2 regions of the Heyndrickxia acidicola genome follow, and region 2 is predicted to be linked to the other one. Evidence: riboswitches for the same ligand, from Rfam matches in the RefSeq annotation. Region 2 holds a riboswitch; the other holds the start of a gene.

Region 1 (14,774 bases), 640 kb from region 2:
AACAATTCAATGATTTCCGGCGAATAGGCCGTTTGTCCCCTTTCTATTTTGCTGATGTGAGTGACAGAACAAATCCCTTTGCTTAATTGTTCCTGCGTCAGCCCTACTTTTTTTCGGTAAAACTTGATAATTTCCCCCTCTATCATGTTCCAGCCCCCTATACCACAGTCCTATTTAAATGAGTAATAAATTACTTTTCTATGACTTTCATAAACCTCCCCTCTTAAATAAGTAAAGTATAAAAAAATTAAAAATAGTGTGAAAGTGACGATAGTCAGAGGACTATTTACATAATTAGATGAGAATTCATACAAAAAGAGACAGTGGAAACTGCCTCTCATAAACTTTGTGGCTAATTAACATAAAAAAATAATGAAATGATTTAGTATTAAAAGATGCGGATAGCTTACGAAAAGAAGATAATACGAAGACTGACAACATACAAAATGATACCTTGTACGTAAAGCATCAATCTATGCGAAAACAGCCCTAAATAAAACTTTAATTATCAGAGCAATGAAACTATGATCCCCTTATTGGCTCTGTAACTTCCTAAGCAAATGGAAAATTTGGCCTCTGTGGTGTGATTCGTGTTCAATCAAATGGTAAACCACCCACTCAGGGGTAACGTCATACTTTTCCAGATTCCTTGGTTTACGCCAATCCTCCAGATCCATGGTTTTGAAGTGGGAAAGAAATGTTTCACGTACTTTATTCAAGCGGTGAAGATGCCCTTCCAGGCTTTGCCCCTCAATGTGGGTCATGGAACCGTCCTCTGAACGGATTTCTGCCGGAAGTAACGAGCGTATTTCAGGATCCCATTCAGTACAAAGAACTTCTTCATAAAGCCAGTCTGCCTCGACCAATGCAATATGATACAGCAGCGAGCCAATCGTTTGCCTTTCGTCTATTTTACCGTCAAGTACGATTTGGCTTATGCCGTTTAATTCATGTAATAGGTCCTTGCGTACATCTTCCAGGCACCACAGCCATCTGCCAATTTCCTTCTCAAACCCTGGCAATGAAGATACTACTAAAGCAGTTTTTTTCAACAAAATCCCTCCCTATTAAAGTAATACATTCTATTAAGAGAGGTTTTAATCCTTTTTTATCTAATTATTCTTTTGTTAAAGCTCTTTTCGTAAGCTTTGTTGCTATTTGTATAAATGAATCTAGAATACACAGGGTTCAGCTTGAAAACAAAATGAATTAAAACGAAAAGATGCCACGGTTCTCCACTTGTTACGGATTCAACTTTGCGAAAAGCAACAATCTATGCGAAAACAGCCATTGTTAATAAGAATGATGTTCAAATTTCATTTATAGCAATACTTTAAAGCACTAAAGGGGTCAGACCCCTTTAGTGCTTTAATGCAACAAACAAACATCTTCCACAGTATAAAGCGGCAGGGGACACCCCTGCCTTTTTAAGTCAGTCATGAAAATGCGTGCCGTCCGTTACTGCCTGAACTATTCCCGTCCGTACTGCAAAGTCACCAAAGTGTTCTTTTTCATTTCTCTCTTTTGCATAGCGGGAAAGAAGGAAGCGAAGCTCAGCTAAAATTTCATCTTCCCCAATATTTTCACGATACATTTTGCTTAGCCTGCTGCCGTCAAAAGCTGCGCCGATATACATATTATACTTGCCTACCGCTTTGCCGATAAAAGCAATTTCTGCAAGTGCCGGCCGTGCACAGCCATTAGGGCATCCGGTCATACGTATGGTGATTTCTTCATTCCGCAGCCCATTTTCATCCACAATCTCTTCTATTTTTTCCATCAAGCTCGGCAAATACCGTTCTGCTTCTGCCATGGCCAGCCCGCAGGTAGGAAGGGCCACACAGGCAAGTGAACTGCGGCGAATTGCTGAATGGTGCTTTCCATCGGATAAACCGTACTCATCCAGCAGAGCTTCAATTTTTTTCTTTTTCTGGCTGGTTACATTTGAGAGGATCAGGTTTTGATTTCCTGTTAAACGAAACTCACCTGTGTGAATCTTCGCAATTTCCCTTAGCCCCGTTTTTAGTTTGAAGTCCTCAAAATCAAAAACACGTCCCCCCTCAATGAACATAGTGAAGTGCCATTTTCCCTTCAAGCCCCTTATCCATCCATAACGATCCGTATTATGCTCGAAATGAAATTCCCTTGGTTCTTCAAGATTCCAGCCCAGGCGATTTTCCAATTCATTTTTTACCGTTTCAAGCCCAAGCCTGTCTACAGTATATTTAAAGCGGGCATTTTTACGGACAGAGCGATTCCCATAATCCCTTTGTATTGTAATGACCTTTTCAGCAACCTCCAGAATTTGATCTGGAGTACAGAACCCTATTACTTTGGCAAGCTGCGGATAGGTCGCCTTATCGCCATGCGTCATTCCCATTCCGCCGCCTATTGCCACGTTAAAGCCCAAAAGCTTATCCTCTTCAACAATTGCAATGAACCCTAAATCCTGTGAAAAGACATCAATATCATTGGATGGCGGAACGGCAATGCCAATTTTAAACTTACGAGGCAGATACAATGGGCCATACATCGGTTCAACTTCTTCTGTTTCCGGTGTGCCGGCTACTTTTTCTTCATCGAGCCAGATTTCATGGTAGGCCCTTGTCCGAGGCAATAAGTAGTCACTCAGCTGTTTGGACCATTCATAAACCTCCTGATGAATGTCAGATTGATATGGATTTGGATTGCACATCACATTCCGGTTCACATCACCGCATGCTGCGATTGTATCCATGAGAACAGAATTAATTTCTTGAATGGTATTTTTCATACTCCATTTTAATATCCCATGCATTTGAAAAGTTTGGCGTGTGGTTAGCTTTAAGGTGCCGTTCCCGTTTTTGTCCGCCAGCTCATCCATTACCAGCCACTGCTGTGGTGTGGCAACACCGCCCGGCAAACGGACTCGCAGCATAAATTGATAAGCAGGCTCCAGCTTTTGCTTTTGGCGCTCGTTCCGCAAGTCACGGTCGTCCTGCAGATAACTGCCGTGATGCTTCATGAGTCGATTGTCATCCTCGTTAATTCCTGCACTAAGAGGTTCTAGCATCGATTCTTTTATGGTTCCCCGTAAATAGTTACTCCGCTCTTTTATTTCTTCTACATCACTTGGCGGTCCGTCAGGTGCTTTTAATAGTGGATTGACCATGTTGTCAACATTCCTTTCACGCTTTAATACACATCACGCAGGTACCGTTTTTGCTGCTGCATGCCTGCTAAATATTCCTGTGCCCTTACATTGCTCATTCTGCCTTCTTTTTCGATAATCTCAAGCAATGTTTGATGGACATCATGCGCCATGTTTTTCTCGTCACCGCAAATATAGACCGCTGCTCCCTCTTCAAGCCATTTGAACAACTCGCTGCTATGCTCAAGCATCCTGTGCTGTACATATACTTTGTGGTCTGTATCACGGGAAAAAGCTACGTCCATTCGAGTCAATACACCTTTTTCAATCCATTTTTGCCATTCCGTTTGGTATAAAAAATCAGTCCTGAAATGCTGGTCACCAAAGAACAGCCATGACTTGCCATCCGCTCCAGTTTCCTCGCGCTCCTGCATAAAGGCTCGAAAAGGCGCAATGCCGGTACCAGGACCTACCATAATAACCGGAGTACTCGGATCCTCCGCCAATTTAAATTGATCATTATGCTGTATGTATACAGGCAATGTATCTCCAGGTTTCAAGCGTTCTGCACACAAAATTGAACAAACCCCGTTTCGCTTCCTTCCAAGTGAATCATAGCGGACAGAGCCGATAGTCAAATGCACTTCGTCAGGATAAGCTTTCAAACTGCTTGCAATGGAGTATAATCTCGCAGGCATCTTACGCAGGATGGAAATAAAATCTTGGGCTGTCCCGCTCCATGGACCATAGTCACGAATTAAATCTAAAAGGTCACGGCCGCCAAGATAGGATCTTAATTTTCCTTCATCTTCCGCAATGAGTTTTTTCAGTTCCTCATTGACAGTCAGTTCAGCCGCAGATTTTAAAAGCGGCTTTGTTAAAACTGTTATTTCAAAATGTGCAGTGAGAGCTTCTTTGAGAGTGCTCACTTCTCCTTTTTTATTAATCGTCACAATCTCTTCCGGATCCCATTTCATTTCCTGAATCAGCAAATCAACTAAAGCAGGATCGTTTTCGGGATAAATCCCAAGACTATCACCAGGTAAAAACGTTATCCCTGATCCTTCAAGGGAAAGCTCAAGATGACGAGTTTCTTTGTTGGAGCCGCGTCCATTTAAACAAAGGTTTTCGAGCACTTCAGCACGAAACGGATTCGATCTTGAAAAGATGGACTCCACCTCCTGACTAACTGTAGAGGCTGGCTCTTGTCCTGACTGTTCTCTCTGGCCCTGACTTAGCGCATCTAATACTCCATCAAGCCATTCTGCAGCAGGCTCATCAAAGTCCAGATCACAATCCACTCTAGAATAAAGACGAGCCCCTCCAAGCTCTTCAAGCCGCAAATCGAATTCCTTGCCTACCTGGCAGTACTGTTCATAAGAGGTATCTCCTAAGGCTAATACAGAAAAACGGAGCCCTTCCAGTTTTGGTGCTCTTCTGCTATTAAGAAATTCATGGAAGGCAATGGCATTATCCGGCGGATCTCCTTCTCCCTGAGTACTGACGACTACTAATAAATTTTCTATCTTCTTTAGGTTGTTTGGTTTGAAATCACTCATTACTGAAACGATTGCTTTAAATCCTTTTTCTTCTAAAATTTTCCCTGCCTTAACGGCTAAGCTTTTAGCATTGCCTGTTTGAGATCCAAACAGGATCGTAATCTCTTTCGAAAAAGACTGGTCCCTGTTTTGAGCAGGGACTTCCGCGAGTTGAATCGAAGATCCTTCAGTTTGGAATCCCGGCTGTGATGCAGCAAGATAGCCGCTCAGCCATATTTTCTGTGTTTCAGTTAAGGTTGGCAGAACACGGTTAAGGAGCTCTGCCTGCTCCTCATTAAATGGGCTGTTCAATACTTGAAGTTGCAACAATATCCACCTCACAAAGAAAATACACGATAACTTCTTGATCAAAAATTCTTACTATTCGTTTTTTAGTAAAAATTAATTCTAATCATAGAACTACTAACCTTATGAGTCAAGTAGGTATTAATTATCATAATCATAAGTAGATGCTTATGATGCACACAGTTGACCCCTTACTCAATTATTTAAAAGCCATAAAGAATATGTATATACCAATATCTTTAAGCAAAACTAAGAGCTGAGCAAGTTAAAGTGATTCTACGATTAATGAGGTGAAAAAGATGAAACAGGTTGAATTAATTGGAAGCCTATTCTATGAGCCATCTACCCATACATGGTCGGCTTCAGGAACAGGATGGAGGATTGAAAAGACAGACGGAAATAAGGCAAAAATTACTTTTGAAGAACCCATTACCTTTAATCCCCATCTTCCCTCTAAAACCAATACATATAACCTTTCCATTAGCAGCCTGGGTGAAAATGGCCAGGTCCATACCTCGAGTGTAGAGGAGGATGGCTTCATTGTCACCTGGAAGGACATTTCTTCAAACGACACTTGTATGGCCGCTTTTCGCGTGATCGGTACGCAGGTCTGCTTTATTCCCAATGACCGTTCCCTGGGTACAGAGGACAGCATTGCAGACATCTATGCTGCCGAGCTCCTCTTCAGCTATGAAGCCAAATTCGGAGTCGTGACCTTGATGGGATCAGGCACCATTAACAGCAAGGAACTCACCGAGGAAAGAATAAAAGCCTTAAGCCTCGAATCTGAGAAGCTCCTGGTAGAGCTAAACAAAGAAGAGGATACTTTTTGCAAGGATTTATTAAAGGAAAAAATGGCAAAAAATAAACTTAGAATGAAAAGGCAAAAGGAAATCGCTGAACATGGTTCCGTATTCTGGGATTCAGCCTTTCGATTTGGTGAGCTGTGGGGACGTTATTCGGCCAATGACCAGGAAGACTCACTTGGCGGCTGTTATGTTCCCCTTTGCACTGGCGGCGGCCCAGGTATTATGAGGGCTGCAGCAGAAGGTGCCCGAAGTCATCATGCCCATGTGATTGGAATTGATTGTCAATTTGGTGTCGATGATTTTTTTAATTTAAAGAATACCTATTCGGTCTTTTCGAATCAGCGTCTCAGAATGAATAATTTTTCCATTCGAGAAAGTGTTTTAATAAATTATTCACATGTCATTTTGTTCTGGCCTGGTGGTTTTGGCACCGTCTGGGAGGTTTTCGAAACTCTTTCTAAGCTTCAAACCAACCACCTTCGAAGACATCGAACCAAAGCCATATTTGTCCATTCAGAGTATTGGAAACCCTTTTTCGATTGCATTGAACAAATGCGGAAACATGGAGCAATTAATGCCTACGGAGACCGCATTAAAATTCCCGGTGTAGATGATCAGCTTCCAGATGAAGCTTATATCGCCGAGGTTGTAGAAAGCCCGGAAGAAGCTTTTGAAAAAACGAGGTGTTTTGTCGAGAGCCTGTATCAAAAAAATCAATTAACCTTAAAATCCTGAGCTTCTTAATTCTAAAAAATGAATGCATATTTATCCGTTCTTCAAGAAAAATAGGAGTAAACCCTGAGCGCTAATGCTTAATTTCATAAGAACGGAGGTGCAGCATTTTGATAGATGAGAACACGGAATGGCCAAACAAAGTCCAATATAGTATTTGGGATACTTCTGTCGACCAGGAACAGCTTAGGCGATTGAGGCAGGCTCTTGAATCCTATACGGACTTGTCCTTAAATGAACCGTCACTTAAAACACCAGAATAACATCAGGAGAGCAGTTCATTTTTGAGCTGCTCTTTTTAACTATATCGTATTGCTCCAGGGCAAAGAGCGATACGTTTAAATTATTATAGAGCAAGGGCACCTTCATCTTTTGCATCTGCTTCTTCCCATCCCTTGCAGGCATCCACCCAGCCGCTTGCTGAGGAATAATGCTCCAGTTCATCGATGGTCAGCTCAATAGCAGAATTAGGGCTTCCGCATGCAGGAAAAACGGTCGTATACCCTTTCAGCGACACATCAAGAAATACTTTCAAATCGTTCTTTAAACCAAAAGGGCATACTCCACCAATTGCATGTCCTGTTTGCTTGAGAACTTCTTCCGGAGTCAGCATGCGCGCTTTGAATCCAAAGGTTTCCTTAAACTTTTTGTTATCAATTTTGGCATCACCTGCTGCCACTATTAATATCGCGGCATCCTCTTCCCCCCTAAAAGAAAGGGTCTTTGCTATTCTGCCAGGAGCAGTCCCTATTGCTTCCGCTGCCAGTTCCACCGTTGCGCTTGAACGATTAAACTCCATGATATCGTTTTCTCTGTTCCATTGTTTAAAATGAACCCTGACACTTTCCAATGACATTTTTAAACACCTCTCTAAAAAATATATTTATTCTCTTTATTTTCGACATAAATACACTAAGTAATCAGTTAATACTCCTTGGTATCGCTTTCGATATTGCTGAATATTTCAATTTATTCACTTCAATATTAGACAAACTATTTGAACTTTTCAATAAACCTGCATGCAAAAGATTGTGGTTTCCCTTTTATAATTTTCGAATTACAGTTAATGGACGAGGCAACTGTGTTTCTCAATCACCTTCCTGCCTGAGATATGGTAATAGATATATAAATTATCCTAAATGGAATGCTGCATTGCCAAATCCTCTCCAGTACACTAAAATCGATAATTCTATCTTATGCTAAACAATAAATTTTTTTAAATTTCAAAAAATACAAATTGGATATATACTTTACCTAAAAGAACTTATAAAAAGGAGACCGGCTAATGGAATCGATTGTGAAAGAATTTTTAAAAATCCCTACAACCTGTATTTCAGATGTTATGAATGGATTAAATAATATGAATCCTGCTATTAAACCCTTGGAGGAGGACTACCGATTCGCCGGCAGAGCCTTTAATGTAAAGATTCCGGTCGGCGACAATTTAGCTGTTTTAAAAGCAATAAGAGAGGCAAAGTCTGGCGATGTCCTCGTAATCGATGCAAAAGGAGATCTCTATAGAGCCATTGCCGGGGACTTCATTGTAGGAATGGCCCAAACACTGGGCATTAGCGCCATTGTTGTAGATGGAGTCATTCGTGATATAAAAGGAGTTAAAAAATTAAACTTTCCCGTTTTCTCACGAGGAACATCTGTAGCAGCCAGCGGAAAAGCTGGTACAGGGGAAATCAATATTCCTATTTCCTGTGGCGGAACTGCCGTGAATCCAGGCGATATTATTGTGGGTGATGCAGATGGAGTTGTCGTAATCCCCCAATCAGAAGCACAAGCAATCTTGGAAAAAGCAGTTGATAAGTTAAAAAAGGATGAAATTAGAGAAAAAAATGTAGCTGGTAATGTGGAAGCGATCAAAAAATATTTAGATGACATGACTTCTAACTAGGCAGAAAGGATAGCCAGAAGAATGGTTATAATTCGATTATACGTCCTTATTTAGAATATTTAAGATAAATCTTCCAGCATCAATCCTCTTCATTACGCAGAAAATGAGGCTGTCCCAAATGGTTCAAAGATATCAAGTGACCTTGGAGACAGCAAATTTTTTTATGCAGGTTGATTTGCACTGCAAGCACTTCTTTTACTTCAATCAACCTTTAAGTTAAATCAAAATTGGGATTTTAAATAGATATAGACAGTGTTCTGATCATCCTGCTGGGTTGATTTCCGCTGCAGGCGCTCGCTTTCCGCGGGCGGCCGGGAGCCTCCTCGTCGCAAGCTCTTGCGGGGTCTCCCTATGGCCTACTGATCCCGCAGGAGTCTCGCACCTTCCTCTCCAATCAACCTTTGAATTAAATCCAAATTAGGATTGTACATAGATATGGTCAACGTTCAGATCATCCTGCCAGTTGATTTTCATTTCGAATACTCTCTTTCCGTGTGTGGGACTGGAACCATATTGTTGCATGCTTATGGGCTATCCTCTTATAATTTGCTTAACTTGCACGAGTCATTTGCCTTCACTCTAATCAACGTTGAATCCAAATGATCATTGGGTATTACTAGATATGCTCAGCGCTATTCGTCCTGCCTCTTCTACGACCTGCCTGTTCTTTTCTGCTCAAATAAATTTTTAACAAAGACGCCATGCTATTATTCGCACCAAGTGTTTCCCCCCTTTTCTTATCTCTGTCCAAAAATAGAAAGAGGTGACTCAAAAGGCCGCTTATAACCACCTTTTGAGTCACCCTCATTTTTATGTGTAAGCATTCAATAACTGCTCCTATTGACTAACGGATTAACGCACGATTTTTTCGATGTTCCTTGCGTGCAGGTGCCGTCTCAAATAATCTTTTTTCTTCCGTTGATTGGGGTATTACCCCGGGAACAGGGGCGGGTCTTCCATCCTTATCTACTGCAACCATTGTTAAAAATGATTCGGTTGTCAGTGTTTTTTTTCCGACCAGTAGATTGGTAGAATAAACCCGAACATAAACTTCCATCGAAGTACGCCCTGTTGAAGCAACGAATGCCTCCAGGCTAAGTGCATCTCCAACTGCAGCTGAAGAAATGAAGTCTACTGAATCAATAGAGGCTGTAACGACTGCCTGATTACAATGTTTCATAGCAGCAACTGCGGCAATTTCATCAATATAAGACAGAACCTTTCCTCCAAATATTGTTTGAAGATGGTTCGTATCCGGCGGCAGCACCAATTTTGTTTGATGAGTTCTTGATTGTTCTGTAGAATAAGCTTTTGTCATGAGCTGACCCTCCTATGGTTCATCTTTAAATGCGGCTTTATGAAAATTTTTCCACTTCAGTTGCTTTAATCAAAGCCTGATTCATAAAGGGCAGCCCATTGCTCACGAAAATTATGTACGCGCCGTGTACTGGCTTTTTTATTCCTCGGCCATATCATTTGCAACACTCTCCTATCTCCCGTAGGAATTCTGTGTGCTCCTTTATGGCAGGTCTCCTGGCTTGATTTCATCGGTTCTTTACACCTTCCCGTTCCATAGAAACAGTGGCACAGCTTGAAAGAACCTCCCTCTTACAGTGGCGGGACCGCTCCGGACTTTCACCGGATTCCCTTTTCATTCTTAATATCCTATTAAGAAACCATAAAGTATGCAGTTAAATGACTTATCGTCAATTCTATTGTACTATAAAATGTGCTCCGCTAATAATTTTAATCTTTACTTTGTTCTTGACATTCTCACTATTGAATTGTAGACTGAATATTATTAAAACTTCATAATTTTCATTTCTTATCCAGAGAGGTGGAGGGACTGGCCCTTTGATACCTCAGCAGCAGACTTTTTCTGAAGTACTGTGCTAATTCCAGAAGCGTTAAGCTTGAAGATAAGAAGAGCAGCATTTATTCAATCAACCTCTTCTTGTCGACGGACAGAAGAGGTTTTTTATTTAATTTGACCCAATTATGATTAGAACTTTACAACGGTTAGAGCTAAGCACCCATTGGATAAAAGTGAAAATCAAGTTTAAAAAGCTTGGCTTTGCTCATCTTGCCTGTTGCTTTCCGCTGCAGTCACCCACCCTCTCTCCAATCAGCATCGTTCTAAATTCAACATTGATCTCTAACAGATATAAAAGCTTATTAAAAATAATGAAAGAAGGAATGAGTATGTCCATTACTTTGACAAAGGCCCCCTTTCGCGCTGACCATGTAGGAAGCTTACTACGACCCGAATCCATTCATCAAGCCAGAAAAGAATATAAAAACGGAACGATAACTTCAGCTCAATTACGTGAAATAGAAAACCGTGAAATTAAACGTATTGTTGAAAGGCAAATTGAAATTGGATTAGAGCTTGTTACAGACGGTGAGTACCGCCGAACATGGTGGCACCTCGATTTCCTTGAGCACCTGAATGGAATCGAAGGGTATGTGCCTGACCAAGGTTATCAATTTGCGGGTGAAGAAACAGATCGCTATCACGTCAGGAATATTGATAAAATTTCTTTTAACAAGGAGCATCCATTTATTCAGGATTTCAAAGATTTTAATGAAATAGTAGGTGGACGTGCGGTTGCTAAACAAACCATTCCAAGTCCAAACCAGTTATTTAACATTGCCATACGAAATAAAACAATTTATCCAGATATCGAAGAATTTGCAAGAGACATTGTCGAGTGTTATCGGGACGTTTTAAAAACGTTCTATGAAGCTGGCGTCCGTTATTTACAATTCGATGATGTTTATATTGCCAGGCTTTGCGATCCAGAGTTCCAATTTAAAGACGGTGAATATACGAGAGATCAGCTTATTGATTTAGCATTGCGCGTGATCAATGGGGTCCTTGAGGGAAAACCGGATGATTTGGTGGTTACAACCCATTTATGCCGTGGAAACTACCGCTCAACATGGGCCTTTGAGGGAAGCTATTCAATGATTGCCCCTACTTTACTGGCACATGAAAACGTAGACGGATTTTTTCTAGAATACGACGATCATCGTTCAGGAGACTTTAAGCCTTTGGAATACGCAGCAAAAAACAATGCCCGGGTCATTCTGGGACTCGTTACCTCCAAAACAGGTAAGTTGGAAGATAAAGAGACGATTAAAGCAAGAGTAAGAGAGGCAGCACAATATATCCCATTAGAGCGCCTTTGCCTTAGCCCCCAATGTGGATTTGCTTCTACCCACCATGGCAATAAGTTAACAGAAGAACAACAATGGAACAAACTCAAATTTATTGTTGAGATTTCCAAAGAGATTTGGGGGTGAATAATGTAGAAAAGCGCAAGCTCCTTGCTCTTCGGCGTGCGGATTTCTGCTACCGATAGGTACTGGAGCTGGACAGAAACTACATTAGTTCTATACGTTAGTGATTAAAATTTTTTTCCTTCTTCAAACAAAATAGCCCCCTATTATGAGGGGAGCTATTTTGCATATACTAATAGAAGAAAAGTGGATCCAAAAAAAATCTATTAAAGAAATGGCCTTATATCCTCCCAGGCTAAAACCAATTCATTAAGTTTTTCCCCTCCAATGTCCACCACTTCCAAGTCTATCTTCTTTGCTCCGAGAGACTCATAAAAATTCTTCGAAGGATTGCCTTCTAACACCATAACTATCATGCTTTTAATATGATTCTGATGCAAATGCTCTATAACTGCCTTTACCAGTAGCTTGCCAAGGCCTTGTCTTTGACATTCTTTTAAAAGATAAATAGCATATAATTCACCCTCATACTCTGGATGATATTTTTTACTCCTTTCCTTCCCTCCGGATGCAAAGCCCACAATTCTGCCACTCTCTTGTTCAGCCACAAATATTCCTCCATTTGGAATAGCATTCAACCACATTTCTTCCCTGGTTTCATACTTAAGGCTATCAAGATAATCTTGAGGAACAATTTTTTGGTAGGTCGTTTTCCAGCTATCTACATGCACCCGGGCTATACCCGCAGCGTCGGCTAATACTGCCTTTCTAATAATCATCTACACACCCCTCAAGAAACAAAAGCAATTTGCATTTCCATTGCCTTTTTAAACCCGTATTTTTTTTATGACTTTGTAAGCAATAGTGAAACACAAATACATTCGCTAAAAAACAATCAAAATCCTCTAAACACAAAAGTATAGTTACTGACTTTGTTGTTTTTTCTTATTCAAGTGAAACTCTTTTTTCTCACGCCTTTTACCTCAGCAGAAAGGTTATAGTAAAGAAAAGAAGCAAAAAAACGAGCAGCTTTCAACTAATTTAAAGAGCCTATTATAAATAGCGAATCTTCGTATAGAAGAAATGGAAAACAATAAAAAAATAAATCTTAAGAATGGCCAATTTGCTTGAGAACTATAATCTATCTTAGACTAAACTGTTTTTAATTGACGGATTATCACTTACATCAGGATCCATAATCGGAGAGATCGGAAGGCTGACCGGAGATAAATCGCCATTAAGTTCTCCGAATGCCTGATTCCGTTTATATGAAAGAAATTGGTCTATATATTGAAGTGAACCCGCATTAATGACCGCTCCATTATCAACTGAATTAACCTTAAATGCAAAAACATTTAAAACCATAGGGGTAAATTGCACCATCATCTTCACTCCTACAAAAAATTTTTTGTTAAATTAAACTATTTTTAATACTAGCACTATCACTTACATCAGAATCTAACACAGAAGAAGCGGGATTAAAAATTGGAGAAAAATCACCATTTTGTTCCCCAATGCCTTGGTTTCTCTTATAAGATACAAACAAGTCCAAGTGTTGACTTGTTCCCATATTGAATACTGCCGAATGGTCAAGAGAATTTATTTTTATAGACTGCAAATTAATCGTTACGGGCGAAAAAAACATACACATCTCTCCTAAAAAATTGTGAAATGCAATTCTGTTTTCATCCATTTCCTCCTTTATGAAATAATTTTGCATTTTAGATGCTTTAAATGAAGAAATTTTTAATGGCTAATTCGTTTTTTTTACCGAAAAAAAATCAGATAAATCGTTATCTATCGTTTTAGCATACGGATTAACTTGAATTGTATTATCCGCTAGCTGCTGACCAAATGCTTGGTTTTTTCTGGCTGTTACATTTCTGCCAATCTGGATTGTTGTTCCTATTGAAATTGCACTTGAATGATCCGCACTATTAAGCTTTAAATCACCTAAATGAATATTAATTGGAACAGGTTTCATAACTGCTTCCCTTTCTTTTCAGGTTTGTTCGTTTTAAAATTATTTCTTTAAGACTAAGTTAAAAGGACTGATTGTCGACTGTTTCATACAAATAAACTATAAAATAGATCTTTAACAAAGCCTTTTTTAAATTTATTTTTCTCAATAAACTATATGTGTTGGATTATAAATTATTAATGCGGAGCATTTTGTTTACTTTACTTTAAATCTTACGGCCCCTTCAAGTAAGGCTTCTTACGGCCTCAATTACCTTTTTAAAAAATATTTTCAGATACATGATATTTAAATGGCACATCGTTATCTGCTGTTAATGTTAATTTTAGGTTCAACGTTTTTTTTCTCTGTTTTAAAGCCTGAATTCACGGTATTGTTCCTTTTCAGTTCTTTATTTTCTTTATTCAAAAAATCCATTATTCCCCCTTCACCATAAGTTGCTCCTATATTTAGCCTTCCTTTCAATTCCTTAATTCCTAGCTGCCCAAAATTGTTATTAAGCTCCACCTTATCAATGACAAGCCGTTCGACGTTAAGCTTTTCAACCACAATAGGCGGTTGGATATTACCTTCAGGAGTGAGAGGTTTTTCATTATTCGGAATTGCATCATTTTGTACAGACTTATTTTTTTCAATTATTTTCTCCAGCTCACTAATTTTTCTTTTTAATTGCTTTATTGTTGAATCATTTTTTAAAAAATAATTGAATACCCCTTTTAAAGACATAAAATTCACCGCTATCTTTATATTTTTGGCTCTGTTAAATTTCTATATTGATAACTGCTCGTTTTTTTTCCCATTTTCCAGGAAAGAAGGGAACAAAAAGCAAAATATCATGCTTTTTTGTTTCCTTTCTTTCCTGGAGCTAAAAACAACAGAGTCCCCAACAAAGCCATATTTTTTGATGGAGCAGCTTAAAAATGATTGTTATTATGTATAGCATGTCCCACCGCTAAAGGAAATGGATATTATTATGGAGTGAAAGATTACAAAAGGGATTGGTTATCATTGTGGATAAAATTAAAATGCTCATCTTATTTTGTAACACAGGTTCTATAGATTCGAAATAGCTTTTATACAAATATAGCCTACTATTCAATAATAATTTGTTCATCACAGTGTTCAATTCGTGTAA
Region 2 (14,774 bases):
ACTAATATGTATTTAAAGGAGATATAAATAATGAAAGATACACTGATAAAACAACAGGTTTTAGATGCATTTCACTTTAGACACGCAACAAAAAAATTTGACCCAGCCAGGAAAATAACGGATGAGGATTTCGAATATATTTTAGAGGCTGGAAGGCTGTCACCCAGCTCTGTTGGATTTGAACCGTGGAAATTCTTAGTCGTTCAAAACAAGGAGTTAAGGGGAAAATTAAAAGAAGTTTCATGGGGAGCGCAAGGCCAGCTGCCAACAGCAAGCCATTTTGTTATTATTTTGGCCCAAAAGAATGCGAGGTATGATTCTCCAGATGTGATTGATCACTTGAAAAATGTAAAAAAGATGCCCGATGAAGTGATTCAAAAAATTTCCGGAAGATACAGAAGTTTTCAAGAGGTGGATATGAAATTATTTGAGAGCAGCCGTGCAATGTTTGACTGGTCTTCCAAACAAACTTACATTGCGCTTGCGAATATGATGACGGCTGCTGCTTTAATCGGAATTGACTCCTGTCCGATAGAAGGATTTGATTATGATGCTGTCAATCGGATTCTTGCTGAGAATGGCCTTCTTGAGGATGGAAAGCTGGAAGCTTCGGTAATGGCAGCCTTTGGCTATAGAGGTGAGGAACCGCACAGAGAAAAAACAAGAAAAGAACTAAAACAAGTGGTACAGTGGGTATAAATTCTTCCTTCTGAGAACGCTGAAAAAGGATGGTTTCGTTAACAGGAATCATCTTTTTTGTTTGTTTAAGTCTCTTTCAATAGACTTTGTTTCTAATTGATTAAGAATAATTAACATAACGGGTTGACCTCAGTCATTCCTTTTTAAGAATATTAGAAAATATTATCTTTATGAACATTTTTTTGTTGCTGCATGAGAAGTACATCTAATTTTGCTTCAATTCGATATAGGACTTCAAGGTATTTTTCAGTTTTTTCGTTTTCATTATAAAGAACGTTATGAGAGCATTTTTGTCCGGAATGCTGGTTTTCAAGCAGGGTTTCCTGAAATTGCCTCAATTGCTTTAAATCCATGTTATCCTCACTCCTAATATGATTATAATTTATCCATATATCTTCTATTTAGTCTCTTGGCTAGCATAGCGCTCAATGTTATTATCTTTTTAATGTGAAACTAAAATAAAGGTATGTTCTTTTTTAAGAACATACCTTTATTTTACCTGTTTTAAAATGAAAATCAAACTTATTTATGGAAATTTGAATAATTAAAGTACATAAAATTGTAATATAAGTATTTTTATTTTGTTAATCCATTAGTCTCTTTTCGTATACTTTGTTGCTATTTAGAGCTTAAGAAAAAGATAAAATATCATCATGCAAAGACAGTTCTAAATGAAATAATTGTTTGAGAGGCTGCTTGTGCACAAATGGAAAAGGGCATTGTTTGGAAGAGGTTTTGTAGATGCTTTTGTATATTTTATTGTTTAAAAGCCAATATGAAGATAAGTAAAGGTGTTATGTGGAATAAAAAAGGAAATCGGTTTATTAATATCATCTATTTTGAAAGAGACAAATACAAGTGTTGTTCTTTTGCTTTGAATTCACTTTATTAGCGTAATTAATAAATCTAGTGTTCTAAATTTAACTAATTAGAGGGGGGATGAAGCAATGAAAAAATCAGTCATTTTTTTCGCTGTGGGTATAGGTGTTCTTGTTCTTTTTGTTTTCTTATTTATATATATAAAACTTAATCAGCCTTTGGTCGATGGAACTGTTGGTACTTCCTATGATAAGCATGCGGTAGTAATTGAAATCGGCAATAAAGGTTTTATAGATATAAAAATTACTAGTGTTCTTGTTAATCATAATGAGAGCCCTAAAAAATTGAAAGTGCAAGTGAGCAATATATTAAAGGGTTTAATTATTGCTGATTCCTTTAAGGGTGACGCACAGAATTACGGACTTAAGAAGATAACATCTGTAACAATACAGCCTAACACTTCGCCTCAGCAGCTATTAGAAAAGAAAAATATGGGCACAGCTACCAATAAAGATAAAAGTTACGGATTATCTATTATCTACAATAAGTCGATAGAAACTGTAAGAATCAACTATCGCTATTTAGGTTTCTCATTTGTGAAAACCGTGTCGGTTAATTGATTAAGTGAAAGCTTTGTGAATCTATGCCTTTTTAACTATTACATAACAAATAGATTTTAAAATATATGATTTTTGCGCAATTATAGGGTATATGAATTGACCTAGAAAAAAACGAAAGGAATCAAAATGGATATGATACGCGAAGCAGAAGCAGCGGATAAACAACAAATTTACAATTTATATAAAATGCTGGTACCGAACAGTAAGAAGATGAATGTTCTTGAAGAACAAATTGATTTTATTAGAAGGGACCCCAAAAATTTCTTATTTGTTTACGATGAAAATGGAGAAATTTTTGGGACACTTACACTTAATATATGTTTGCAGGCTTTGCACGGATTAAGACCTTATGGAGTAGTCGAAAACATTATTGTGCATGAGAATCATCGAAATAAGAAAATTGGTCACAAACTTTTACGATATGTTGAGAAATATTGCAAATCAATAGATTGCCACAGGATTATGCTATTGAGTAATTCGATGCGTCTCCAAGCACATCAGTTCTTTGAGAGAGAAGGATATAACGGTTCGGTTAGCAAGGGATTTAAAAAATATTTATAAGAGGTTTTTGTGTAATAGGACAAGCAGTGCATTTAGCGAAAGAGCTTTTTAGCCTTAGAACGCTATGATTTCAGCTTCATAAAAAAGGGAACCTTTTAATTACTGAGGGTTCCCTATCTATTTCCTTGAATAATCTCAATCATATAGAGGATTATAAAAGTATTTTATTTAATATTTTCTTTCTTGATAAGGATTTCCTGATTATCTAATAGTTCCATGTAGTTTTTTCCCCATTCATACATGGAGTCCAGAATGGGCATCAGGCTTTCTCCCTGTACGGTCAGGGAATACTCCACCTTGGGGGGAACAACCGGGTAAACCTCACGATGGACAATAAGATCTTCTTCGAGTTCCCGAAGCTGATTAACAAGCATTCTTTGCGTAATGCCAGGCATAAGAGCTTTTAACTCACCAAATCGTTTGGTTCCTTCTTTCCCAAGATGCCAGAGGATGAGCATTTTCCACTTACCCCCAATGACGGCAAGAGTCAATTCTTTTTCACAATTAAACATTTTGTCCTCAAAACGGCCCATTATCATATCACCTCAACCTTTATTATACATAATAGTATACTTTTTGACACTATGTAAGAAAAATGTGCGTACTTTCAAAATATAATAGAACGAGTATAATAATCAGTGTTAAATCAGGTATACAATAAATTGGATACTCATTTTATCTGTAAGGGCCTATTTTAAATGCTTTTATGGAGATATTATTTCTGTACACATATACAACAAGGAGGCATTGTAATGGAATTACAATTAGCATTAGATTTAGTTAACATCCCAGAAGCCATTGAGGTTGTCAAAGAAGTTGAGGAACATATTGATATCGTTGAAATCGGGACTCCGGTTGTTATAAATGAAGGCTTAAAAGCAGTAAGTGATTTAAAGAAAGCATTCCCTAATTTAAAAATTTTAGCCGACTTGAAAATTATGGATGCTGCTGGATATGAAGTAATGAAAGCTTCTGAAGCAGGTGCAGATATTGTGACTATTCTTGCCGTTGCAGAGGACATGTCGATTAAAGGTGCAGTGGAAGAAGCAAAAAAACAAGGGAAAAAAGTGCTTGTTGATATGATTGCTGTGAAGGACATTAAAACTCGTGCAAAAGAGCTTGACGAATTTGGAGTCGATTATATTTGTGTGCACACTGGGTACGATTTACAAGCAGTAGGCAAAAACTCATTCGAAGATTTAAAAGCGATTAAAAGTGTCGTTAAAAATGCAAAAACAGCTGTTGCTGGAGGTATCAAGCTGGACACTCTTCATGAAGTGGTGGAAGTGCAGCCGGATTTAATCATCGTAGGCGGAGGTATTACAGCTCAGGACGATAAAAAAGCTGCAGCCGCTGCAATGCAAAAAATGATTAAAGGATAATGGGCAAGCTGAGCCGGGCGAAAAATCAGATTTCAGATCAAGCGGCCGAACATCTGGTTAATGGCATATTAGAATCCCAAAAAGTTTTTACGGTTGGAGCAGGCAGATCTGGATTAATGGGGAAATCGTTTATTATGAGACTCATGCATATGGGGCTTGATGCTTACGCCGTCGGTGAAACGGTAACTAGTACTTTTGAAAAGGATGATATTCTGTTCCGGCTCTGGAGAAACTAAAAGCTTGATTACGATGGCAGAAAGAGCCAAAGCTATTGGAGGAAAAGTGGCTGTTGTGACGATAAATTCTGAATCCTCATTGGGGAAGCTTGCTGATTTTACAGTTAAGCTGCCTGGTGCTCCGAAGGATAAAAAGGATGATGATAAAAGAACCATTCAGCCAATGGGTTCTTTGTTTGAGCAAACCATGTTATTGTTTTATGATGCAGTCATTTTACGCTAATACAATGTATGGAAAACATGCTAATCTTGAGTAACAATAAGGTTAAGAATGAGAAGGCTCTTTTCGTAAACTTTGCTGCTATTTGACAAATAAATGAGGAAATAAAAGATTTTGTATTATAAACTGGGAAGATGATTACGAAAGGATGCTATGAATAAGTACAGCATAGGATTTTTCAATTGTACGGAAATTCGCTAGAGATTCAAAAAAACAACCAAGGAGGAAAAAAATGCAAACATTAAAAGGCAAGACCGCCTTGATTACCGGCGGAGGAAGAGGTATTGGCAGGGCAGCTGCTATCGCTCTGGCAAAAGAAGGTGTCAATCTTGGTTTAATTGGCCGCAGCCTATCCAATCTCGAGAAGGTTGCCGAGGAAGTGAAAGAGTATGACATCCAGTTCTCTGCAGCTGCAGCGGATGTTGCTGATCTGGAGTCTGTCAACAAGGCTGTAGAGCATGTTACGAGTGATCTTGGTGAAATTGATATTCTGATAAACAATGCAGGGATCGCCAAATTCGGAGGCTTTCTAGAGCTGGATCCTGAAGAATGGGAAAATATTATACGCGTAAACCTAATGGGCGTATACAATGTTACAAGAGCTGTTCTTCCAGGCATGATTGAAAAAAAAACAGGGGATATAATCAATGTATCCTCTACAGCGGGACAAAAAGGAGCACCAGTTACAAGTGCTTACAGTGCTTCTAAATTTGGAGTTCTTGGCCTAACAGAGTCCCTTATGTTGGAGGTAAGAAAACATAACATTCGAGTATCAGCTTTAACTCCAAGCACTGTTGCAACAGATCTTGCTATTGAAACCAATTTAACGGACGGGAACCCTGAAAAGGTTATGCAGCCGGAAGATTTGGCTGAGTTCATGGTAGCACAGCTTAAACTTCATCCGCGCATTGTTATAAAATCAGCTGGACTTTGGTCTACAAACCCGTAATTTGTATTTTTGCACTACGGGATAACAAGCTGTTGGGAACTACCTGCTGCCATATTTTTTTCTTTTTTTGGCTCTGTTAAAACTCCACGGGAGGTTTAACAGAGGCTTTTTTTGAATTAATAATGTGTAAATGGATTAAACTTTGGGTCTCTTAGAATCATGACATTTATACAAATGCCAATTCGGTCACTCATCTTGCAATCTATAAGGAAATGAAACAGAAATACGATCGACGTATTAGCGTTTTCTAGGAAAATGGAACCCAATAATCAATGCTGATGGGCTGATCGAAGTGGACTGTCCTATGAGAGGGTTTGTATGTTTGAATTACCGGATGTGGATAAGTGGGAATCAATAAAGATTTGTGGAAGGAAGTTAATAAGAGGTATTTCCATTGCAAATAGGTGTTTTTGGGGATAAGAGCCTTCATGAAATGTCTATTGGGCTAAGAAAAAGATACAAAAAAGGGCAAGCAGGGAAAAACACTTCCTGGGAAATAATTCTCTTATCTCATGTATTAAAAGGCACATTTCTATGCAGGGAATCACACAAATGCGCCTCCATAAAGGTTATTATTACGCTAAAAAGGGTGCTGGCATATTTCTTAAGAAGGAAGCGCAGGCTGAATTTCGACTATTTACAAGACAATGGGTGTACTTTTTGTCGGGAGGTTGAGTGTATGAATAATGTTCTTTCCCTCTTGTCCTTCATAAACCAAATTGCCCCATCTGTGTAGATCCTCTTTTGTCCATCTGAAATTGTATGATATTCATAGGTTTGAGCCTTTTTAGGGAAAAAGCCTCGGATATCTTGATGCTTTAATGCAGGAAACTGCAGATGAGCGGCGGATAGGAAGTAGACATATATTTTCATTTCAATATAAAACACCTTCCAAGCCATTAGTATTTTTTTAAGCCCGTATTTAGATAAGAAGCTATATGTGCATAGAAGTAATATTTTGGTATAATTAGGTAAATGTTATCAAGGAGAGAGTGGGGAGAGGGATGCATCAGACAGCTGTTAGGGAAGCAGAAGAAAGGGATATTCCGGAGTTATGTTACTTAATGAGAAAATACATAGTCGATTTTTATAAAAGGGATACACCGAAAGATAGTGATTTAAGAGCGCACATTGAATTACTTTTAATTAGTCCTGAATTAGGTCTTCAGCTAGTGGCAGAAGTGAATCACCAAATTGTCGGTTTTGCTACACTTTATTTTACTTTTAGTACGTTGAGTCTAAAAAGAACAGCCATATTGAATGATTTGTTTGTTTCCTCGGAATTTCGCGGCCTTAAACTAGGAGAACACTTGTTTAAAGAATGTGCAAAATTTGTCCGAGAGAATGACCTGGCTGGTATGACCTGGGAAACCGCTGAGGATAATAAGATCGCCCAAAGCCTTTATGAAAAGCTTGGTGGAAAGCGCTCTGAATGGCTACACTATGAATTGTCATAGGATTCAACTATTTTCCAGCAATTTATTGACATGATGTAAATGTAATAGTTATGATGATAGTGAGATTACTATATGAAAAAGATAGGTTGATAGCCGCGAACAATGCTGCTGTCATGAAAAGGGAAGACCGGTTTTAATCCGGCGCGGTCCCGCCACTGTATTTGGGAGCTTTCTAAAAATACCACTGTCCACGGATGGGAAGGAATTGGAAAGTGTTGATCATAAGCCAGGAGACCTGCCTATTCTTTACACCAAATGACCTACGCGGATAGGGCGGTGTTGGAACAGGGGCTTTCCATCTTGGCTCTGCCTGCTGCAACACGCACATCTCTGAATAGGAGGTGTTTTTTTTATGGGATTGGTCTATAAAAAGCTGAATCCTGTGTTCCAGATGGTACGGGAAGATGTAATCAACAGGCAGGTTTATAGTAACGTTGCGATTGAATTAAAGGGGGAAAAAAAATGAAAAGCGGAAAATTTATGAGAAAAGCAGCAATTGTAGTGTTCATTGCCATGCTTTTTATGGTTCAGGCTGTACCAGGTCTATCCTATCATGTCTCTGCTGCTTCTTTAACAAATGGAGCCATGATTTCTGTACTTGATAAGGATGGGAAATCAGTGATTCCTTTAACAGCGGTAGAGCTGAAAAAGAATGAAACGGCTTACGATGTGTTGAAAGAGGTTACAAGTCAGCATCATATGAAATTGGACGCTACCTATTATCAAAAATACAACGGATACCTTGTTAATCAAATTGGAGAGGCGTCACCAAAGGGTCAGGACTATTGGAGCTTTTTTATTAACGGATCTGATTCTCAGGTTGGATTATCAAGTTATAAAGTAAAAACAGGTGATGATCTTCTAATAAAGATCGTCAGCTATCCTGAGAAAAAAAATTCTGTGATCGTTTCGGCAAAAGATAAAAAAGGCAGTGAGGTTATTCCCAGCACAAAGCTATCGATTGTAGATGGGGCAAATGCCTATGATGCCTTGAAACAGGCAGCAGACCTAAATAAAAAAACTCTCACTGCACCGATTGATTCTAAATACTTTGCTTTTGTCCAAAATATTGGTGATATCAAGCTTGATAAAAATGATTATTGGAATATGTCCTTGAACGGTAAATCGATGGAAGTGGGGTTATCCTCTTATACGCTAAAAAACGGGGATCATCTGGATGTGAATGTAACAAATCCAGCTGGAACCTCCGAAAGCAGCCAAAACAATACTAACGGTACCACTGACAACGGAACAACTGGGAAAGGGACGGTCCCGGCTGCTGGCTTTTCCAATAGCGAGGTCAGCACCCTTATTAAGTCCTCTGCCCAGTATTTAGAAAGGCAGGGTACAGAAGACGAATTTGCGATAATGGCTTTAACAAAAGCAGGTGCCAAAATTCCGTCTTCATACTTGCAGAGTGTGCTAAAGACGCTAAAAGAAAACAACGGTTCATTCCGAAATGTTACGGATTATGAGAGAATGGCAATAGGGATAACGGCGGCAGGGAAAAATGCTGCTAATTTTAATGGCTACAATCTTATTGGAAAAGTATATTCTAATAACCGTATGACTAACCAGGGGATTAATGGAGTTGTTTTTGCCCTTTTAGCATATGACAGCGGCAATTATAAGCTTCCTGAAAACGCAGAATGGAGCAGGCAGAAGCTCGTTCAGTATTTGGTCAGTCATCAGCTCAAGGATGGGGGCTGGGCATTGTTTGGCAGCTCTCCAAGTACAGATATTACGGCCATGGCTCTCTCGTCACTTGCCCCGTACAAATCACAGGGAAATGTAAAGAATACTATACAAAAAGCCGTTCATTGGCTATCAGTGACACAGGATAAGCAAGGGGGATACAATAGTTCAGATAATGGAGGAGATTCAAGTGAGACAACAGCCCAAGTGATTATTGGATTAGCTTCCGTTCAGATCTCTCCAGGCAGCAAGGAGTTTACAAAACCAGGAGGGAATTTGCTTAAGCATTTGGCAGCCTTTAATCAAAAAGATGGCGGTTATTCACACCTTTTATCTGACAAAGCTTCTGATCAAATTTCTACTACTCAGGCTTTGTTAGCATTAACAGCCTATCAAAGCTATCTTACAGGTAAAGGGTCTGTTTACCAGTTTCATCCTTCTTCTGCCACAAGTGCCAATGAAGCAGCGGGCAATGCAGTAAGCCACTCTGCTTCAAGGCAGGGAGGAAAGCTTCCAAATACAGCAGCAAATGATGAAAACTGGCTGTTTGCGGGTATAATTCTTATCCTGGCAGCCGCAATCATTTATGTGATTGTACGCAGAAGAGAATCGATGAAATGATGAAAAGAGCAGCCGTTGCCTTATTCGCAGCAGGTGTCCTTTGTATAGGTTATAGTGTTTTAAATAGTATGGAGAGTCGGCATGAGCAAATGTCGGCTCTTTCTCAGGCTAAAAGGATGATTCAAAATGCACATTTAGAAAAAATGGATCCTGGAATTAAAGTAAAAAAGACTGCAGAAAGCAAAGAGGTGCCAAAAACGAACGGGAAGAATGGTTCTGAAAAAGAATCGATATTGGGAATACTTCGAATTCCAAGATTACATAAGGAGCTTCCTATTATAGAAGGCACTAGCGAAGCTATGTTGAGAAAAGGTGTTGGGCATTTCACAGGATCCGGGCTGCCGGGACAACATAACCAAATAGTGTTCTCAGGACATCGGGACACAGTTTTTCGCCATGTTGGAGAACTAAAAAAAGGTGACGAGCTGATTGCAGATTTACAATCCGGCACCTTTGTGTATGTCATTAATCATATGAAGGTTGTAAAGGCAGATGACCGTACCGTGATCCACTCTACTGCACCAAAGGAAGAGCTGATCCTCACTACCTGTTATCCTTTTTATTATATTGGGGACGCTCCAGATCGATATATCATATATGCATATCCAAAAATGAATTAGGAGGCGAACATCTTGCGTCAGTTTCGACTTTTTTGCATCACGTTGTTTACGCTAATGGCCCTGATGGTTTTTACTGGATGCCAAAAGGACCCGGTAACACCTCAAGCCAGTCAAACAGAAAATGTTCATGAAACAAATTCAAATTCAAAAACAAAAGAAAAGCAGGAGGCGAACCAAAACAGGAATTCGGAAACAGCCCAAAAAGATAAAACTGTTCTGAATCAAAACGGCGATCAAAATCAAAAGGCTTCAGAAATGGAAAACAGTCAAAATGCCAGTGAGAGTGATGCCAATAATAGCTCTGCAAAGCCTCAAAACAGCCAGGGGAATAGCAATAAGAAGTCATCATCCCTCAATAACGAAAAATCAAGTAACTCTGAACCTCAAACAAAATTTTCAGTAAACCAGAACACAAGTACAACACCAAAAACAAATGAGGCAGACAAGTACGATGCCTCTATAATTGTGAAGGGAGATTCAAAAACAGGAACAATTCTTACTGTTTCACAAGCTGATTTTAAGAAAGGGGATACCGTCCTTACAATGACGTTAAACCTTCTAAAACAAAAAGGGATTCAGTACAGTGTAAGAGGTTCCGGTGCAACGGCCTATGTTGAGGGAATTGATAATCTCTATGAGTTCGATGATGGCCCTACCAGCGGATGGAATATATATGTCAATGGAAAGCTGCTGTCAGAGAGCGCAGGTGCAATGAAGCTTTCAAAAGGTGATCACATTGTGTGGAGTTATACGGCTGATTATCAAAAGGATGGCCAGGGATGAATCGTGGAATTCGATCCTTTCATCCTTTCGTTTCGTTGATTTACTATATTTTTGCTGCGATTTTGCTGACAGTTGATAAGCATCCTGTTTTTCTTCTGGCTGGAGCTCTTGTTTTAATTGCGCTTCATTATGCTCTCGATAAGGGCAAAACACTAGCCGGATTCGGAAAACTAATGGTATTTATGGCGGTTGTTTTTCTTGTAATAAATCCATTAGTCAATCACAGAGGGACGCATATCCTGTTTTATTTTCATGGAAATCCTATAATGCTTGAATCCGTTATGGAGGGAATTATTTATTCTTTATCCATTTTTTCTTTGCTGCTTTTATTTGGCACATATAATCACGTGGTTACAGCTGAAAAATTTTTATTTCTTTTTTCGAAATGGCTGCCTCAATGGGCGTTGTTAGTCATGCTTTGTCTGAGATTTGTACCGCTTTTAAAAAGAAGATTGAATGAAATAGAACTGGTTCAGCGGGGAAAGGGCTTAAGCATTCATAATGGAACCATCAGAGAGCGTTCGCGAAGCGGCCTGTTGTTCGTTCAAATTTTGTTGACATGGTCTTTGGAAGAAGCGATACAAACAGCAGACTCGATGGCTGCACGAGGCTATGGAATCCAAAAACGCTCAAAATATTCTCCATACAAAATGCATAAAAAAGATTGGGCTGCACTTGTTTATTTATTGGGTCTTGGTGGATTAAGTTTATTCGGCTGCTGGCTTGGAGATGGGGTTTTGTCCATTTATCCGATTCTGGAGCCTGTTCTTTTGGAAGGCAGAGAATGGTTTTATCTTGTGGTACTTGTATTATATATCGGATTTCCATTGCTATTGGAAGGAAAGGAGGCATACTTATGGCATTGCTCACAGCAAGAAATCTCACGTTCCAATATCCTGACCAAGAAGAAAAAGCATTGAATGGGCTTACATTTAATATGAATAAAGGGGAATTTACTGTTTTGTGCGGCCCTTCCGGCAGCGGAAAGTCAACTCTCCTTCGTTTGCTGAAAAGAGGGGTTGCGCCGCATGGCATTCAAACAGGGGAGCTTTTATTTAAGGAGCAGCCATTTTCCAATGCAGATGATTTAGAAATGGCCAGCAAAATCGGAATGGTGTTTCAGGATCCCGAAAATCAGATTGTCATGGATAATGTAATGGACGAACTGGTTTTTGGAATGGAGAATGTAGGATTCGAAACGGAAGATATGCGGAAACGCGTAGCAGAAATGGTTCATTTTTTTGGTCTCGAGGATATTATTGATAAAAAAACATTCGAGCTTTCAGGAGGCCAAAAGCAGCTTTTAAATTTAGCTTCCGTTTTATTGCTGGAGCCAGAACTTCTGCTCCTTGATGAACCAACTGCCCAGCTTGATCCCATAGCCGCCAAAGAGTTTATTGGAATTCTTCATCGAATGAATGAAGAACTGGGCATAACGGTAATTATTGCGGAGCACCGATTAGAAGAATTGTTTGCTGCTGCCGATCGGGCCCTCTACCTGGAAAACGGAAATTTGGTACTGGATGGGACTCCGAGGGAAATTCTCTTTGAAGCAGGAAAAAATAAACAGGGAAAAATGTATCCTTATATTCCTGGGACGTCCATTCTTTATTTAGAGCAATCTCCTAAAATTTCACAGGAAGTCATGCCTTTAACGGTTAAAGAAGGAAGGCAGTGGGCGGAAACGCTGAATGTACAGATGTCTGGCGAGAGTTATTCACATCGGATGAAAAGTTCAGTAAAAACAGTCCTTATGGAAGGGAAAAACGTAGATTTTCAATATGATAAGCATGACAAGAAAATTCTTGACCAGCTCTCTTTAACAGTGGGAGAGGGTGAGTGGCTTTCTCTCGTGGGTGCTAACGGAACGGGTAAATCGACTCTTTTAAAAATCATGGCAGGCTTAGTAAAGCCTCAGCGCGGCTCCATTAAATTTAATGGAAAAAAGCTGAAGGGACAAATTTCAGACATTGGATATTTGCCGCAGAATCCCAAGCTGTTTTTTTTGGCGGATACAGTCGAGCAGGAATTAAGGCAGATTAATCAGCTGCATGGTTCAGATCCGGCAGAAGTAGAAAAGCTATTGAAAGCATTCCAGCTTGAAGGGGTAAAAAAACGCCATCCCTATGATTTAAGCGGCGGTGAAATTCAAAAGGCTGCACTTGCGGGAGTGCTGCTGGCCAAGCCTTCAATTCTTCTAATTGATGAGCCTACAAAAGGGCTGGATCCAGAAGCAAGGGAGCATTTTGGCAAGCTGCTTGCCAGTCTGCAATCCAATGGGATGACGATTGTAATGGTCACCCATGATATAGAATTTGCCGCAAAGCATTCTACACGGTGTGCAATGATGTTCAAGGGGACGATTACGGTATCAGCCCCGCCGGAACGTTTTTTTAAAGGAAATGCATTTTATACAACTGTTGTAAACAGGGTGACACGTGGATTGGCAGTGCCTGAGGTCATTACTGCAGAGGAGGCCCGCCGATTATGGCACGTTCAAGGCTTTCATTAATTCTGATATCCTTTTTATTGCTTTGCATTCTGGCGGGAACAGCTCTCTTTAATGAACAGCATTTTGCAGCTGTCGGTATTGTATTCATGGCAGCAAGCTTTATTCCTTTAATGATTCGCTTTGAAAAAAGAAAAGTTGCAGGCAGAGAGCTCGTTCTTTTGGCTGTCCTCGCTTCTGTTGCTGCTGTTAGCCGAATCCCCTTTGCTCCCATTCCGAATGTACAGCCCACTACCTTTGTTATTATAGTGTCTGCGCTTGCACTTGGGCCTGAAAGCGGCTTTGTGATTGGCGCTTTGGCAGCAATTGTTTCAAACTTATTTCTGGGGCAAGGCCCCTGGACGCCTTGGCAGATGTATGCATGGGGAATAATCGGATTAATGGCGGGGATGCTGCAAAACGTTAAATGGTTAAATACTAGTATTGGCAGATGTTTATTTGGTTTTGCGTCTGGATTTATTTTTGATTGGATTATGAACCTCTGGTATGTTATAAGTCTTGGGAAACAAGCAAATGTATCGGTCATTTTGGCCTACTATGCGGCGAGCTTTTACTTTGATTTAGCCCATGCCTGTTCCAATGTTTTCTTTCTTGCATTTTTCGGAAAAGGATGGATTAAAATTATTAACCGCTTCAAAAGAAAATATGGACTGCTTAATGAGGAAGGCAGTTGTTGAAATAAATGATAAAGGAAGAATTCAGCAGCTAAAAAAGCCGGTGTATATGCTTCTCTTCTTGATTACTGCCATACCTTCATACGTTAGTGGATAGAAAGGAAATTTCTCTTGAAACAGTGGAAAAAAGCATTATTCCTAAAAATAGATTTTCGTCCATAACAAACTTTCTGCTTTTGCATAGGATGTAGAGAATCTTACTAAAGGAGGTTTTCTTCATGTCTGATGGAGCAGGCTACGGTTCTGGATTTGCATTACTTGTTGTGCTGTTTATTCTTTTAATCATTGTTGGAGCTGCTTACCTTGGAGGCGGCTACGGATACGGCGGCGGAGGCTACTACTATTAACAGGCAGACCTTCGAGCATTGATATCTGTAATGTGAATGATTAACAAAATTGTATGGAATGAATGGGCTCTTATCCTGATGGATAGGAGCTCTTTTCATTTTTTTGGCACTGTTGGAGCATATTGACGAGATTAAATGAGAGGAGAGTAAGCAAAAGGCCTATTACTACTGCTTAGAAAAGGGCAAGGGGACACTCTGCAGGCTAAAGTGGTTAGAGAATTGCCCGCTAAAAACAACCATTATCCATATATAAAGTTAATAGAGCTTAAGGTTATAATTAAAGTTTTGAAGGTTTTTGAAAGAAAATGATTTTTTATGATTGTTATTTAAGGTTTTTGGTAGTAAAATAAAAACACAGAAAATAAATGTATGCGGTTCCAAAAAAGAGAGGTGTACAACATGCTGACGGTTGAAAGACAAAATATCATCCTTAATATTCTTAAAATGAAAGAGACAGTGAGTATCCAGGAACTGGTGGCAGAAACCAATACATCTGAATCAACCATCAGACGGGATATCATCCAGCTTGAAGATAAAAAGCTGTTAAAAAGAGTTCATGGCGGTGCAGCCCGTCTCCAAGGA

Evidence for each region. A riboswitch is a leader RNA that binds a small molecule or an ion and turns the genes downstream of it on or off. The one in region 2 is predicted to bind cobalamin.
Region 1: another riboswitch for cobalamin. It lies ahead of A5N88_RS06210 (acyl-CoA thioesterase); the one in region 2 lies ahead of A5N88_RS09180 (DUF4430 domain-containing protein).

What each region holds. Positions count from the first base shown of each region.
Region 1 is NZ_KV440953.1:1,321,832-1,336,605, forward strand. It holds gene A5N88_RS06170 (helix-turn-helix domain-containing protein) at 1-146, opposite strand, end outside; gene A5N88_RS06175 (DinB family protein) at 534-1,052, opposite strand; gene cysI (assimilatory sulfite reductase (NADPH) hemoprotein subunit) at 1,433-3,151, opposite strand; gene A5N88_RS06185 (assimilatory sulfite reductase (NADPH) flavoprotein subunit) at 3,175-4,995, opposite strand; gene A5N88_RS06190 (LOG family protein) at 5,274-6,518, shown strand; gene A5N88_RS24765 (hypothetical protein) at 6,626-6,778, shown strand; gene A5N88_RS06195 (YbaK/EbsC family protein) at 6,862-7,371, opposite strand; gene A5N88_RS06200 (RraA family protein) at 7,801-8,418, shown strand; gene A5N88_RS06210 (acyl-CoA thioesterase) at 9,263-9,736, opposite strand; cobalamin riboswitch at 9,925-10,114, opposite strand; SAM riboswitch class I at 10,241-10,344, shown strand; gene A5N88_RS26080 (hypothetical protein) at 10,497-10,628, opposite strand; gene A5N88_RS06215 (5-methyltetrahydropteroyltriglutamate--homocysteine S-methyltransferase) at 10,621-11,724, shown strand; gene A5N88_RS06220 (GNAT family N-acetyltransferase) at 11,928-12,440, opposite strand; gene A5N88_RS06225 (hypothetical protein) at 12,808-13,044, opposite strand; gene A5N88_RS06230 (hypothetical protein) at 13,073-13,354, opposite strand; gene A5N88_RS06235 (hypothetical protein) at 13,415-13,645, opposite strand; gene A5N88_RS06240 (hypothetical protein) at 13,943-14,365, opposite strand; gene A5N88_RS06245 (Hsp20/alpha crystallin family protein) at 14,731-14,774, opposite strand, start outside.
Region 2 is NZ_KV440953.1:1,962,047-1,976,820, reverse strand. It holds gene A5N88_RS09230 (NAD(P)H-dependent oxidoreductase) at 31-699, shown strand; gene A5N88_RS09225 (hypothetical protein) at 852-1,052, opposite strand; gene A5N88_RS09220 (hypothetical protein) at 1,647-2,138, shown strand; gene A5N88_RS09215 (GNAT family N-acetyltransferase) at 2,265-2,699, shown strand; gene hxlR (transcriptional activator HxlR) at 2,864-3,232, opposite strand; gene hxlA (3-hexulose-6-phosphate synthase) at 3,452-4,081, shown strand; partial or broken gene hxlB (6-phospho-3-hexuloisomerase) at 4,081-4,574, shown strand; gene A5N88_RS09195 (3-ketoacyl-ACP reductase) at 4,770-5,486, shown strand; gene A5N88_RS09185 (GNAT family N-acetyltransferase) at 6,491-6,943, shown strand; cobalamin riboswitch at 7,010-7,200, shown strand; gene A5N88_RS09180 (DUF4430 domain-containing protein) at 7,406-9,259, shown strand; gene srtD (class D sortase, LPxTATN-specific) at 9,256-9,879, shown strand; gene A5N88_RS09170 (DUF4430 domain-containing protein) at 9,892-10,662, shown strand; gene A5N88_RS09165 (energy-coupling factor transporter transmembrane component T) at 10,659-11,582, shown strand; gene A5N88_RS09160 (ABC transporter ATP-binding protein) at 11,519-13,174, shown strand; gene A5N88_RS09155 (ECF transporter S component) at 13,150-13,848, shown strand; gene A5N88_RS24265 (YjcZ family sporulation protein) at 14,064-14,192, shown strand; gene A5N88_RS09150 (DeoR/GlpR family DNA-binding transcription regulator) at 14,592-14,774, shown strand, end outside.